Halorhodospira halochloris: one gene and its partner. The protein of the gene in region 1 interacts with the protein of each later gene in a pairwise test. Links are inferred from orthologs where the notes say so. Each region holds a gene or a part of one and is shown in the gene's direction. Other genes may lie near its edges. The genes, in order: HH1059_RS14025 and ndk.

Region 1 (6,740 bases):
CTCACCTAGGTGATGCAGGAGCATAGCCACTAAAGATTGGTTATACACTTTTTGTGAGGTGCGGAGACAGAGCCGGTCCTGCCACTTCTCATCGGCAAGCCCCTCGTAAGTATTGAGCTCGTCAGGATCGACGCGATCCGGGCTATATACTATGGTTCGAGCGCGGACTGACAATCCAAACCAGCGGTCTTCGGGGTCGCGCAGGTGTTCTGGTATGCGCTCGCCTAATTGCGGTGATTCAATGGGTTTGAGCAGATCGTTGGTCGCGGCCTGATAAAGGTTGCCAGCATCAACCGTCATCAGAACGTCTGCAGGGGTACGTTCACCTTCGGCACGGAGGCGCTCCATCAAGGGGCCAGCCTCATCCGTTACATAACGCACTGAGATGCCGGTATCTTCACTAAATTTCTCGAAGATAGGCTTGATGAGGTGCTCTTGGCGGGCTGAGTAGACGGTTATTTCATCATCTGCTACATCTGCACACCCGATGAAAGAGGTTGCTCCAACAGCTATAAGCGCAAGTCCTACTTGTGAAACAATGGTGTTCCTAGACATTGATGGCCCTCTTGGCAAAATAGCTCTGCTTCGGTCCGGTTATGATAATGATTCTTGTTTATAATTTGCAAGACATCATTGCCTCCACCTCAACCGGATTCTTGGGAACACCCTCAGTCAACACCCAGGGGAGATTGGCAGTGACCGCAACATCGTCTTCGATGCGCACCCCAATACCCCGCCAGCGCTCGTCAATCTCGGTGCTTCCTGGCGGACAATAGAGCCCAGGCTCAACAGTAACGACCATGCCCTCTTGGAGCTCTTGCCACTTACCTTCTAACGCAAGGGGGCCAACATCGTGAACATCCATGCCCAACCAGTGGCCAGTTCGATGGGGATAGAACCGCCGGTGCTCACCGCGCTCAATAAGGTTATCGATATCCCCGCTAAGCCAGTCTAGATCTACCATGCCCTGGACAAGAACTCGCGTTGCTCGCTGATGGAAATCATCAAAGGTACGACCACAGCATACCTCTTCAATGGCTGCCTGCTGAGCGGCAAGTACTATCTCGTAGACGGCACGCTGTTCACCACTAAATCGGCCATTTACCGGAAAGGTGCGTGTTATATCAGCAGCATAGCCGTCAAGCTCGGCTCCGGCATCGATTAGCACTAAATCGCCATCGCGTAGTAATTCGCGGTTGGTGACATAATGCAGTGTGCAAGCATTGGCGCCGCCAGCGACAATGCTTGGATATGCCGCTTCGCCACCGTGGCGGTGGAAAATTGCCAGTATCTCAGCAGCAAGTTCATATTCTGGCATCGCGGGTTGGGCTACCTGCATAGCTCGCCGGTGGGCACTTACCGTAACCCCCGCGGCGCGGTGCATCGCATCAAGCTCCTCAGCGCTTTTAATGAGGCGCATAGAGTGGATGTTGTTGTCAAAGGTCTGAATGCAAACCGGCGGCTGCTGGGTCGCCCTACACAACCTGCGTGCGCTCCTAAACCAGTCAAGCATGCGCCGATCTCCATGCTCATCACGGCCAATCGGGTAGTTGATGATCTCTCTGCCCACCAATAATTCAGGCAATTTCTGCCCAATCTCTGCGAGTGGATAGGCCTGATCGGCTCCGAATAACTCCTTGGCATCTTCGGTTCCATAGCGCTTGCCTGACCAACGCTCCTGTTCAGGATCACGTTCGCGGACAAAAAGGATAAACTCACCACCCGCACGATTCGGCAGCAGCACTGCTACGGCATCAGGCTCCGGAAAACCAGTAAGATATAGAAAATCACTATCCTGGCGAAACACATGCTCCACGTCGCGGTTACGCGTTTTCTCAGAAGCTGCGGGGATAATCAAGGCTTGACGCTCACTGCATTGATTTAGCAGCGCTTGGCGCCTCTTTTCAGAGACTTTCCTGTGAAGCGAGTCCATTCAAAAACCTTAATGATTATTGTCGTCAATAAATGTATGCAACAAATGCTCTCGGCACAGCAGCACCGCAACCCTGACGTACTCTACTAGCTCGGCATAAGACTCTTCATCATCCTCCTCATCATCTGGCTGCGCTGCAACACGCGCAATCTCACTCAAATCATGAAGAACCTCGCGCACATTGGCCGGTAAAGTTGAGTCGGATCCAGGCTCGCTGCGGCCAATACCGAACAAAAAACCACTGCACCAAGCTGCCAGAGCTCTGCTGCGCTCGGGAAGCGAAGAGTGTTCGCCAGGCAACATGGGATGAAACTCAAAGTTCTCATCAGCCAATCCGGCCGCTGTCTCATCGTAAAGGATGGTAAGCATCTCCAGACACGCTCGCGCGGCCTCGCCGCGTGGTTCTGTATCGGCAAGTACGTCAGCTATCCATCGTGCCTGGCTTGTATCTTGCGCTCCTGTTAGCACACCACAGAGCATACCGTGGCTTTCTGCTGCACCAACATGTGCACCTACTGCCTGAAGTGACTCTTCAACACTGTCGTAACGCTCTTCCCAACCCATCTTTAGCATGCTTCCTTTACGATAATTATCCGCATGTCGTAGTGTTTTTACTGATCTTGTGGCAATTATAGGCAATCGAGTATATAGGAATATTGGCCGATAGCGCGATGCATTGCAGATTGACCCGAGGTTATTGTAAGACTATAGTCGAAAATCCTGGAGGTACTCCAAGTGGCTGATAAATCGGTTGAAGAGTTGGACAACTTGGAGCAGCGCGTAGAGCACGTTATCGCTGAATGCCAGCGGCTGCGCGAGGAGAACCGCGTCCTCCACGAGACCCAAGAGCAGCTTAAGGCTGAACGTGCCACCCTACAAGAGAAAAACGAGTTAGCAAGATCGCAGATTGAGTCAATGATCAGCCGACTTAAGGCTATGGAGCAATAGAACTATGACCGAAGCGGTCAAAGTCAGAATCCTCGAACAGGACTACACAATTGCCTGCCCCGAGGATGCAAAAAACAGCTTACTGCAGTCTGCCGACTACGTTGATCGTAAGATGCGCGAGGTGCGTCAAAGCGGCAAGGTGGTTGGGACCGACCGTGTCGCGGTAATGGCCGCTATAAACATCGCTTACGAATTGCTCGAGGCACACGCTGAAAACCAAGAAATGGCTGATGTACGCAAACGTCTGGCCCGCCTTGATGAACGGATAGCAGAGACAGTTGCCAATGATGCTAAGGCCAACACTGGCAAATCTGGTTGATCAGGTTTCCCGACTCACCCTGTTGCAGACCAAACGCTACTAAGTCATCATTGAATTTAAGCATCCCCTGCGGCGTTCGAGATCAGGCCAAGTCATCTTGACCCTCAACGAAACGCCCAAGGGACCAGGCGTGGGCTGACCGGTGAGCATGTCCGCTACCAAGCGGAAAGCCTAAGGCTGCCCCCCTCGTCCCTACCTGAACCTCAGGGTTCAAGGGCAGGCCTGTACGGCGCCGCGGGGGGTGTCCTCATTCGGGACTACTCAAATCACCAGCGATCTTCCATAATCTTGCGGCGTAGGCCTTTTGCTCAGTTAGGCCCCCAATCCCCTCCCCTGAACGACTTGATTGTCTCAGTTCAAATGACGCCGTAAACCTATCCCTGCAGGCTGCATAGCGACACCCTTGGCGCCCAAGGCCGACATGAGAGGGTAACCAAATGACTCAGAGTGAGCGTTTGAGACACCTAGAGGAGACCTCAAGCGCTTCTAAAGGAGGGCTCATCGAACACATGCGAAACAGCTCAGTCCAAGAGAATCACGATTTGAAAAGAGAGTTGCGCCGCAACTTGCGGGCTCAGCGCCGCAACATTGGCTTGGCAAGACGCAGAAAAGCTGAGTACACCATTCTTAAACGTACCCTCACCTTGCTGAAGCGACGTCGCGCAAGATCAGTGGCATGCTATCTTGATTCAGATGGAGAAGTGCCGACACAGAAGTTGATCACACAAATCACATTGCAAGGGATGGATGTCTATCTGCCAGTTTTACAACATAAGTCAAAGAGACTATGTTTCCGCCGTTATACCTACGCCACACCCATGCGACCAAATCGCTACGGCATACTCGAGCCGATCCCAGACCAATCCCCAGCTATAGGTGCTAATAGACTGGATGCAGTCTTGTTACCCGTAGTAGGGTTCGATAGGCAAGGGAGTCGCTTAGGCATGGGAGGCGGATTCTATGACACCACCCTCAAGTTTCTTCAGCACAGAGACTGGCATCCTCTGATTACGATCGGACTAGCATTTGAGCTGCAACTAGTGGACTACATTCCTACCGACAGATGGGATATATCTCTGGATAGAGTGGTCACGGAAAGATCCGTCTATCAGGGTCGAGTTAAGCAGGTTTATTAGGCTAACAGAGACCTCCACAGCTGGGCTACTCTAGTCGCAGTAGGGAGCCTCGAAAACTTCGCCGGCGCCACCATCCGCCCCGGTGTGGAGGTCTTGGCGCCAGGGATGGAGCCATGAAGCCTCCAGGGTTGGATTCATGGCGTCCTCCACACCGGGGCGGATGGTGGCGCCGGCGAAGTTTTTAGAGGCCACCAGTAGGGGGTTAAAGTGAGGTATCCTTGGAGAAACCTGTGGAAAACTCTGAACAGTAGTACGGACCATATAATGCTACCCAACTTTTCCACAACCTGTCCTATGAGTACTGCTATGTTCCATTAACAAGATCTTTTAGTGGCTTATCAGGGAGATACAAGCACTGTCAACATAGGACAATTGATTTAATAATAATAATATAATAAATTAAAAGAACTGTTATAGAGATGTGCACTTGCTTTGCATCTTGACCATGAACAATAAATCTAGCCAGGAAGATAGTATGTTGACAGGGGATGTCGATTTACCTTTAAAGCTTCCTAGGAGGTAAAAGTTGAGTACACCGGAAGATAATACAAATTATAAGCATTTGAAAATAGGCCTGGTAACTGGTTTTTCGGCCGTTTTGTTGCTTATTATCGGTGTTGGAGGGTTTTTATGGCAGACTAAGGAAATAGATGGGGTTGAAGGCCAAGAAATAAACGAGGATAAAACAGCACAGATTGATCCGGATAAAAAAACAGATCAAGGTGCTAATGAAGTTGGTAGCAGCTTAATTGAATCTGATAATTATCTACAGGCTAGACTGAAAATTCCTAACCTTAAGCAAGTGTCAGCTAGCTCGGCTACAGATTTATTAACTAAACTGAGAGAAAAAGGCAGCAATAACTGGCCTCCAGAAAAAGAACTTCGAGGTGTTACAGCCGCAGAATTTCCTGAGGATCTTGCGGAGGTTTCAGTAAATGAGCGCAAAGAGATATTCTACCGTGTCCTTGCTCCAATTGTTATTGCAGAAAATTTGCGCCTCAGATCGGCGCGCGATTTAATTAGTGATTTATCTCAGAGGCGTCATTCATTAAGTGATGAAGAACAAGAGATAGTTGAGGAACTAGCCGAATATTACAGGGTTTCACTAGAAAAAGATTCATTTTATAGCGATTTACTACATAGGTTAGATGAAATACCGGTCGACCTAGCGATTGCTCAGGCTGCCAACGAGAGTGGGTGGGGCACTTCTAGATTTACTCGTCAGGCTAACAATCTGTTTGGTGAGTGGACATGGACTCAAAAGGAAGGTTTAGTGCCGGAACGCCGTGCTGAGGGGCAAACACATCGAATTAGGGTTTTTGACTCGTTACAACGTTCGGTTCGGTCTTATTTTTATACGCTAAATGTCGGCAATTCATATGAAAAATTTCGGGATATGCGAGCCAAACTAAGAGAAAATGGTAAACAGTTAGATGGCTATTATATGGCTAGTGCCCTTACATCATACTCAGAACGTGGACAAGACTATGTTGATGAGATACGTGCAATGATCAGTTTCAACAACTTAGACAAGCTCAATAGTTTAGAGCTATCGAATGAATAAAGTAATAAATTTACTTATTATCATTAGCTATAGGGAAATTGCTTAAGATAGTATAAACATCTGGCTTTTGCTTAGCGAGCATGCTTATGACTTCAATCCACTCTCTGCTAGCTATCTTGACTGGCACACCATAAGCCTTTGCGTATGCGTGAAGAAAACGCTTAAAGATCAGTCTAGGGGGGGTGGTTCCTATTAACTTAGGCAGGCCTAGTAAGTGTATACGTGACATTTTTTTTAACCGATGAAGGCGAACTGGCTTAGGAAGCCAGCCAATGAAGTAAATATTATCTATGTCTAAGACAGTTAGTGAATGGTGGCCTCTGTGGTTGACTCCATACAAGAAATTACCACGTATAGGATCCATATGCAAAAATCCTGATCGCACCAAATTACCCCAAGCACGCCCCATTTCGGCAGCTATATGTAATCCCGTATTGAGACACACGCTTGTTTTTGCGAGATCCTTAACAGTTATGCCTTCTTCTCTCTCCATGATGTAGATGCCAACAGCCCGTTCGTTTGTTGTTAAACGGAAAGCTGCGATAGGTTTTGGTGTTGATACACCAGCTGCGATAAGCTTCTCTGCTGTGGCGAACAAATATTTTGGTGGGCGCAAGAAGGACTTGATTCTCTCCTTCGGGCCAGTAGGAGAGTAAAGCTTAATTATAAAATCATGTCCGCTGTGGTCACGCCAGCGATAGACATAAGATTTAGATGATTTGATTAACTCTAGGGTCCAGCCGTTGTGCTCTATATTACTACTGGAAAGCAATGCACCGATAATACATGAGATTATATCTGTATTTATCTCGGTGCAGAATTTTGCACGATCTATAGTGC
Region 2 (6,708 bases), 1.1 Mb from region 1 along the record:
ATGAGCAGTGCCCCGGCGGCTATATCCCAGGCCTTGAGGCCGAGTTCAAAGAAGCCGTCGAGCCTGCCCGCGGCGACGTAGGCAAGATCGAGAGAGGCCGCTCCGGCCCGGCGCATATCCTCGGCCTGCTCGGCAACTGCCCCGAACATGCGCAGATAGCGCTGCATCAGATCCGGCTGTTTGAATGGGAAACCAGTGCCTACCAGGCTGCCTCTGAGTCCGGGGCGCTGAGTTACCCGAATTCGGCGTCCATCAAGCTGCGCGCCGTTGCCGCGCGAAGCGGTGAATAGCTCTTGTCGCAGCGGGTCGTAGATAACCGCGGCCTCCAGCTGACCGCGTCGTTGTACAGCTATGGAGATGCCGACCTGCGGAAACCCATGGACAAAATTAGCCGTGCCATCAAGGGGGTCGATGATCCAGGTATATTCGGCTTGGGTCCGGGAGTTTTTCTGATGAGTACCGCTCTCCTCGGCAATTATCGCATGATGCGGATAGGCGCGGGTGAGGGTGTCGATAATGACCTGCTCGGCTTGACGGTCAACCTCGGTGACAAAATCATAACGCCCCTTCTCCTCGACCTTGACTCGGTCGATGCGGTCGATGCTGCGGGTAATGACATTGCCGGCGGAACGGGCTGCCCGTACCGCGATGTTCACCATTGGATGCATGGGGATCTCCTTCGCTAGATGGGCGTATGATATCAACAGAAGTGATAAGATTCACGGGCAAAGCATAAGCCCTGCGGTAGAGTATTGGCTTGACTATATAGAGGTAAGTTTGAATCCGGATAAGATTCGCATAGTCCTGGTGGGCACCAGTCACCCGGGTAACATAGGCGCTACGGCGAGGGCGATGCGCACCATGGGCCTAGAGCGCCTGGCGCTGGTCGAGCCGCAGTGTGACCCGCTGGGTGAAGAGGCGATTGCGCGGGCAACTAGTGCCGAAGATGTCCTTCGTCAAGCCAGCGTGCATGATGAGCTTGGTGCAGCGCTGAGTGGGTGCCGCTTGGTCTACGGTCTATCCGCTCGGCCGCGGGCAGAAAATTACCGTGTCAGCGATCTCCGCACGGCGGTGAGCGAGGCTATGGGCGAGGGCGATGCTGAACAGGCTTGGGTCTTTGGCCGGGAGCGGACCGGGTTGAGCAACTTAGAGCTCGATCGTTGCCACGCACTGGTGCATATACCCGCCGATCCGCAGTACAGCTCACTCAATCTTGCTCAGTCGGTACAGCTTGTGGCTTGGGAGCTGCGCATGGCTATGGCTAGCGCATCGCCCATTGTGTGTGCTGAGGAGCCGCCGGCGGGGGTCGATACTCTGGAGCGTTTCTTTGCTCATCTCGAGCAGACGGCAACGGCCGTGGGTTTTCTCCAGCGACAGAATCCCGAACTGACTATGCGTCGGCTGCGCAATATCTTTCGGCGGGCGCGGCCTAGCGCTGATGAGGTGCGGATGCTCCGCGGCTTGCTTAGCCATGTGCTCGATCAGCGGCGATGGTTATGAGTCTTTTATGGGCGTCTCGAAAGGCTTCCCTGAGCCAATTTGTTGTCTTGTGTGGAGGACGCCGTGGATCCATCCCTTGAGGCTTCATGGTGCTAGCCCTGGCGTCCATACCTGCACACCGAGACAAGCGATTGGCTCAGGGAAGCCTTTCGAGACGCCTGTTGCGTGCGAATATGTAAGCTAGTATCGACAGATGAAGAGGTAACGATGTTACAACGCCTGCGTGAGGATATCCGCTGTGTTATGGAGCGGGACCCTGCGGCTCGCAATGCCTTTGATGTCATAACAACCTATCCCGGGTTCCATGCCCTGGTTTTACATCGTTGCGCGGGCCTCTTATGGCGCTGGCGACTACGCTGGTTGGCTCGCGTGCTGGGCCTAATCAATCGCTGGTTGACGGGGATCGAAATCCATCCCGGGGCACGGATTGGCCGCAGGTTTTTCATTGATCACGGTATGGGCGTCGTCATCGGGGAGACGGCAGATGTTGGCGATGATGTGACCCTCTATCACGGCGTTACCCTGGGCGGCACGAGTTGGCAGTCGGGTAAGCGTCACCCGACCTTGGGTAATGATGTGGTGATCGGTGCCGGTGCCAAGCTGCTCGGGCCTATTCGGGTCGGAAGCGGAGCTCGGGTTGGTTCTAACGCTGTGGTGTTAAAAGATGTCCCGGAAGGGGCGACTATGGTGGGTATACCGGCACGCCAAGCTGGTGAGATAAAACAAGAGCGCAGTCGGCGCGAGAAGGTGGCGCAACGCATCGGCTTTGATGCCTACGGTACCACCGAGATGCCTGATCCAGTCGCTCAGGCGGTCGATGCCATGCTTGATCATATCCATGTTACTGACCGGCGCATTGAGGAGCTTTGCTGTGCCGTCAAAGAGCTCGGCGGAGATGTCGAGCAGACTTGCGTGCCCGATTTGAAAGTCGGTACACGCGAGTCGGGTGCTGGAGAGTATGAGGATAAGCGAGATTGAGCGGGTGGCTGTGCCTAAGTGAATCCTTAAAAAAGTTCGTGCCCCCCGTCTTCGAGTAGCCCCTAAAAATGCTCTCCAAAATTACCCCCGGAGCAACTCAACTGCCCCGGTGTGGAGGTCTTGGCGCCAAGGATGGCGCCATGAAGCCTCCAGGGAAGGATTCACGGCGTCCTCCACACCGGGGCAGTTGGCAGTTGAGTGGCTCCGGAGGGAATTTTTAGAGGCGAGCTCTATGGGCTTTACGCTAACCCCCGCAGTTGTTCTGTGATGGCGCAGCGTTGTATAATGCACAGTTATCCAAGCCGCCGCAGCTTGTTGATGCTGCGGCTTTTTTGTGGTTAGAGAAATCTTTGGCAAGTTTGACTTGAATTGCTATATTTTGAGGAGAGGCTAGATGACGTCAGAAAGAACCCTTTCGATTATCAAACCAGATGCGGTAGCCAAAAACGTTATTGGTGAGATTCTGGCGCGATTTGAGCGCGCTGGCCTGCGCATTGTGGCAGCAAAGATGGTCCATTTGGGTCAACAGGAGGCGGAGAGTTTCTACGCCGTTCACCGCGAAAGGCCTTTTTTCAACGATTTGGTTGGGTTCATGACCTCAGGCCCGATTATGGTGCAGGTCCTCGAAGGGGAACAGGCAATCCGAAAAAATCGTGAGATCATGGGCGAGACTAATCCCCAGGAAGCCAGCGCCGGATCTATTCGCCACGATTTTGCTGAAAATATAGATGCGAATGCCGTGCACGGTTCGGATAGCCCGGAAACTGCCAAGCAAGAGATCGAGTTCTTCTTCAAGGCCGATGAAATCTGCTCACGCTGAACATGATCAGCTCCATGCCGCTAAGGATGCCGGGCCGGTAGAGCTATTAGGGCTTGATCGGCCGCGTTTAGCGGCATTTTTCGAGGCGCTGGGAGAGAAACGTTTCCGTGCCCGGCAAATGATGCAATGGCTCCATCAGCGTCGGGTTTATGATTTCGAGGCCATGACCGATCTGAGTAAGGCTTTGCGCGCGAAGCTTGCGAAGCAGGCCATAGTAGCGCTGCCGCAGATAGCCAGCGAAAGCATCTCTGCCGATGGTACCCGCAAGTGGGTGGTGCGCCTTGCCGACGGCCATAGTGTTGAGATGGTTTATATACCGGAGCCTAAGCGTGGCACACTGTGTGTCTCGTCGCAGGTGGGTTGCCCGATGGGCTGCCGCTTTTGTGCTACCGGTGACGGTGGCTTTGCCCGTAATTTGAGCGCTGCGGAGATTGTCGGGCAGTTACACTTGGCCACTGAGAAGCTCGGTGATGGGGCCATTACTAATGTTGTGTTTATGGGCATGGGTGAGCCGCTGCTCAATTTTGACCCGGTCATTTCGGCTTCTCGTGTCTTTACCGATGACTTCGGTTTCGTCATTTCTAAGCGACGGGTCACCATTTCCACCTCCGGTATTGTTCGGGCAATTAAAAGACTGCGTGGCCTGACCGAGGTTAGTCTAGCTGTTTCGCTGCATGCCCCAAATAACGAGCTACGCAATAAAATTGTGCCGCTGAATCGTAAACATCCGCTGGAGAAACTCTTGCCAGCTTGTCATGAATATATAAGTGATAAGCCGCACCGGCGTATTACTTGGGAATATGTAGTGCTGGCCGGAGTGAATGATGCAGATGAACATGCTCGGGAGTTGGCTGCTCGTTTGCGCGATATACCATCCAAAATTAATCTGATACCATTTAATCCATACCCCGGGGCAAGGTTTTCGCGTCCCTCTATGAACAGGGTAAACAGATTTGCTGATCTGCTCTTGGAGCGCAATCTTACCGCTACTATCAGGGACAGTCGGGGCGATGATATACAAGGAGCGTGCGGACAACTGGTAGGCGAGGTAAGGGATGCTCAGCCCAGCAAACTGGTAGCATATCAGTGACTCGACTGCTGCAATTGAGTTTTGTGCTATTGCTGGCCGCTTGCGCTAGTGGTGGCGGGAGCGGGGTTCCGCAGCCGGAAAAGGCAGCAGATAGCCATGCCGGGGCAGGCCTTTATCTTATCGGGGTGGGCCGGTTCAGTGAGGCGCGAGAGCGCCTTGAGCGTGCCCTAGAGCTGGATCCTCAGCATCCCCAGGCTACAGCCGGCATGGGTCTGGTAGCCGAGGGGGTGGGTGATTTGGATCGGGCAGTAGAGTATCACCGGGCTGCGGTCGGTTTGGTCGAAGAAGCCGGGTCTGACCAAGGGCGAGGACCAATACTCAATAACCTGGGCAGGGTGCTCTGTCGCCTAGATCAGGTTGATGAGGCCTTACAAGAGTTGGAGAGTGCTGCAGGTATAACGGGTTACCCGTCTCGCCATGTCCCTTTAACCAATGCGGCCCGATGTGCACTAGGGGCCGGGCGCCTTGAGGAGGCTGGCGAATTTGTCGATTCTGCATTGGCGCATGTGCAGGAGTTCGCCCCGGCCTTGTTGGTGCGGGCTGAATTGCGCTTCGAGCAGGAGCGCTTCGCTGCGGCCGCTGAGGATCTTGATAGGGTGAGAGAGCTCGACCGGTCGCCGCGCTCTCTTTACTTTTCGGCGCGGGTGGCCGAAGAGTTGGGACAGTCAGAGGCTGCAGAGGCGTTCTCAGATGAGTTAAGCGAGCGCTTCCCGCAGTCTGATTATGTCGGGCGGCTCAAAGCCAATGAAGGGGGCACGCCATGAGCGAGCATGATCAAAGTAATGACCCGGGTCAACAGCTGCGACGGGCGCGAGAAGCACAAGGGCTGACAACCAGGGCAGTTGCGGCAAGCCTGAATCTTTCGGCTGGGGTGATAGAGGCGTTAGAGGCAGGCGATGAATCCCGGTTGCCGCCGTCGACCTTCGTTAAGGGTTATCTACGCGGCTATGCTCGTCTGGTTGGGCTAGATGAAAACGAAATAGTTGCCGCATATAGCCGCACTGGGGAGCCTTCTTCACCGGCTATTGGCAATTCGGATCCAAAACCCCGCTCTGAAACATCTGCAACGCCTGAAGATAGTTACTCTGCACCGGTAGAAGAAAAGACCACAGTAGGGACTCAGCGGGTTAGTGAGTCAGTGGCAGGTGAGGCTAATCAAGGGGGGGGTGCCGAGCGTGCGGATGTGGATCAGGGCGATACCGGCTCAGCGGCGTCGGAGTCTAGTTATGCTGAGGGTAAGAGAACCAGCGGTGGCAAGAAGCTGATTGCCGCCTTTGCATTGGGGGGGGTGGCCCTCGTGTTGCTGGTGATTGGCGGAACCTGGCTGGTTTTAGTTGAGCGTGAAGATGACTACGAGCAACAGGATGTGGCTGAGGAGCTTACAGATGATCCGCCGGAGGAAGAGCGCCAGACAGAAGCCCTGGCAGAGGAACTAGCAGCGGCCGATGCTGTCCCCGATATCGAGGCCGAGCAGGATGAGCTTGAGGAAGAAGCGCGCGATCCAGGTCTTGTGGTAAGGGTTGCTGAGGGAGAAGATGCATGGATGGAGATCCATGCTGACGGTGATCGGCAGGTATTTAGATTGGTTCAAGGTCCAGAGACGCTGGAGCTTGATGAGGCAGATGAGTACAACATTGTCATTGGCAACGCCCCTGCGGTTGAGATTGAGCACTTTGGGGAAGATTTTGATTTGGCTCCATTTACTAGACAGGATGTAGCACGTTTGACTCTGACCAGAGATTAGCAAGGGAGTAACGCGAGGTGGCGAAAAAGGGAATCCAGAGCGTACGTGGTTTTTGTGACATCCTCCCCGCCGAGGCGGCGATTTGGCAACGTGCTGAGAAGATCATTCGACGTGTGCTGGAGGCGTACGGGTATCGGGAGATCAGGTTGCCGATGCTTGAGCGGACAGAGCTTTTCTGCCGCTCGATAGGCGAGGTTACCGATATAGTCGAAAAGGAGATGTATACTTTTGAGGATCGTAACGGCGACAGTGTAACCTTACGCCCGGAAGGGACGGCCGGCTGTGTGCGTGCCGGGATCGAGAATGGACTGTTGCATAACAGTGAGCCGCGGCTGTGGTACTCGGGGCCGATGTTCCGTCATGAGCGCCCGCAAAAAGGTCGATTGCGTCAATTCCATCAAGTTGGCGCTGAGGTCTTCGGCGTCTCGGCGGCCGAGATGGATGCCGAGATGATTGTCATGACCGCCCGGCTGTTCCGCGAACTTGGCCTTAATGGCCTGCGCTTGCAGATTAATTCGCTTGGCACCCCCCAAAGCCGAGCTGCGCACCGCCAGGAGCTGATCGCCTATTTGCGGG

Evidence for each region.
Region 2: the proteins of HH1059_RS14025 (region 1) and ndk interact in binary tests that used the Escherichia coli proteins (3 or more experiments, as listed by UniProt). The link is inferred for Halorhodospira halochloris from one-to-one orthologs.

The regions. Positions count from the first base shown.
Region 1 is NZ_AP017372.2:41,479-48,218, forward strand. Bases 2,793-5,522 are described here. They hold HH1059_RS14025 (5-formyltetrahydrofolate cyclo-ligase), read left to right. Parts: upstream 2,793-3,709; coding sequence 3,710-4,336; downstream 4,337-5,522. Other genes in these bases: HH1059_RS00200 (TIGR02449 family protein), read left to right, coding at 2,793-2,881; HH1059_RS00205 (cell division protein ZapA), read left to right, coding at 2,886-3,200; HH1059_RS00220 (glucosaminidase domain-containing protein), read left to right, coding at 4,863-5,522. Outside these bases: HH1059_RS00185 (Fe(3+) ABC transporter substrate-binding protein), read right to left, coding at 1-555; HH1059_RS00190 (aminopeptidase P N-terminal domain-containing protein), read right to left, coding at 614-1,933; HH1059_RS00195 (UPF0149 family protein), read right to left, coding at 1,943-2,497; more of HH1059_RS00200, read left to right, coding at 2,669-2,792; more of HH1059_RS00220, read left to right, coding at 5,523-5,900; HH1059_RS00225 (protein kinase family protein), read right to left, coding at 5,911-6,740. UniProt on the Escherichia coli protein: Involved in the removal of 5-formyltetrahydrofolate.
Region 2 is NZ_AP017372.2:1,114,096-1,120,803, forward strand. What follows is about bases 1,888-4,585. They hold ndk (nucleoside-diphosphate kinase), read left to right. Parts: upstream 1,888-2,872; coding sequence 2,873-3,298; downstream 3,299-4,585. Other genes in these bases: cysE (serine O-acetyltransferase), read left to right, coding at 1,888-2,478; rlmN (dual-specificity RNA methyltransferase RlmN), read left to right, coding at 3,279-4,388; HH1059_RS05175 (tetratricopeptide repeat protein), read left to right, coding at 4,385-4,585. Also shown: HH1059_RS05150 (inositol monophosphatase family protein), read right to left, coding at 1-668; HH1059_RS05155 (RNA methyltransferase), read left to right, coding at 778-1,500; more of cysE, read left to right, coding at 1,708-1,887; more of HH1059_RS05175, read left to right, coding at 4,586-5,152; HH1059_RS05180 (helix-turn-helix domain-containing protein), read left to right, coding at 5,149-6,132; hisS (histidine--tRNA ligase), read left to right, coding at 6,150-6,708. UniProt on the Escherichia coli protein: Major role in the synthesis of nucleoside triphosphates other than ATP. The ATP gamma phosphate is transferred to the NDP beta phosphate via a ping-pong mechanism, using a phosphorylated active-site intermediate.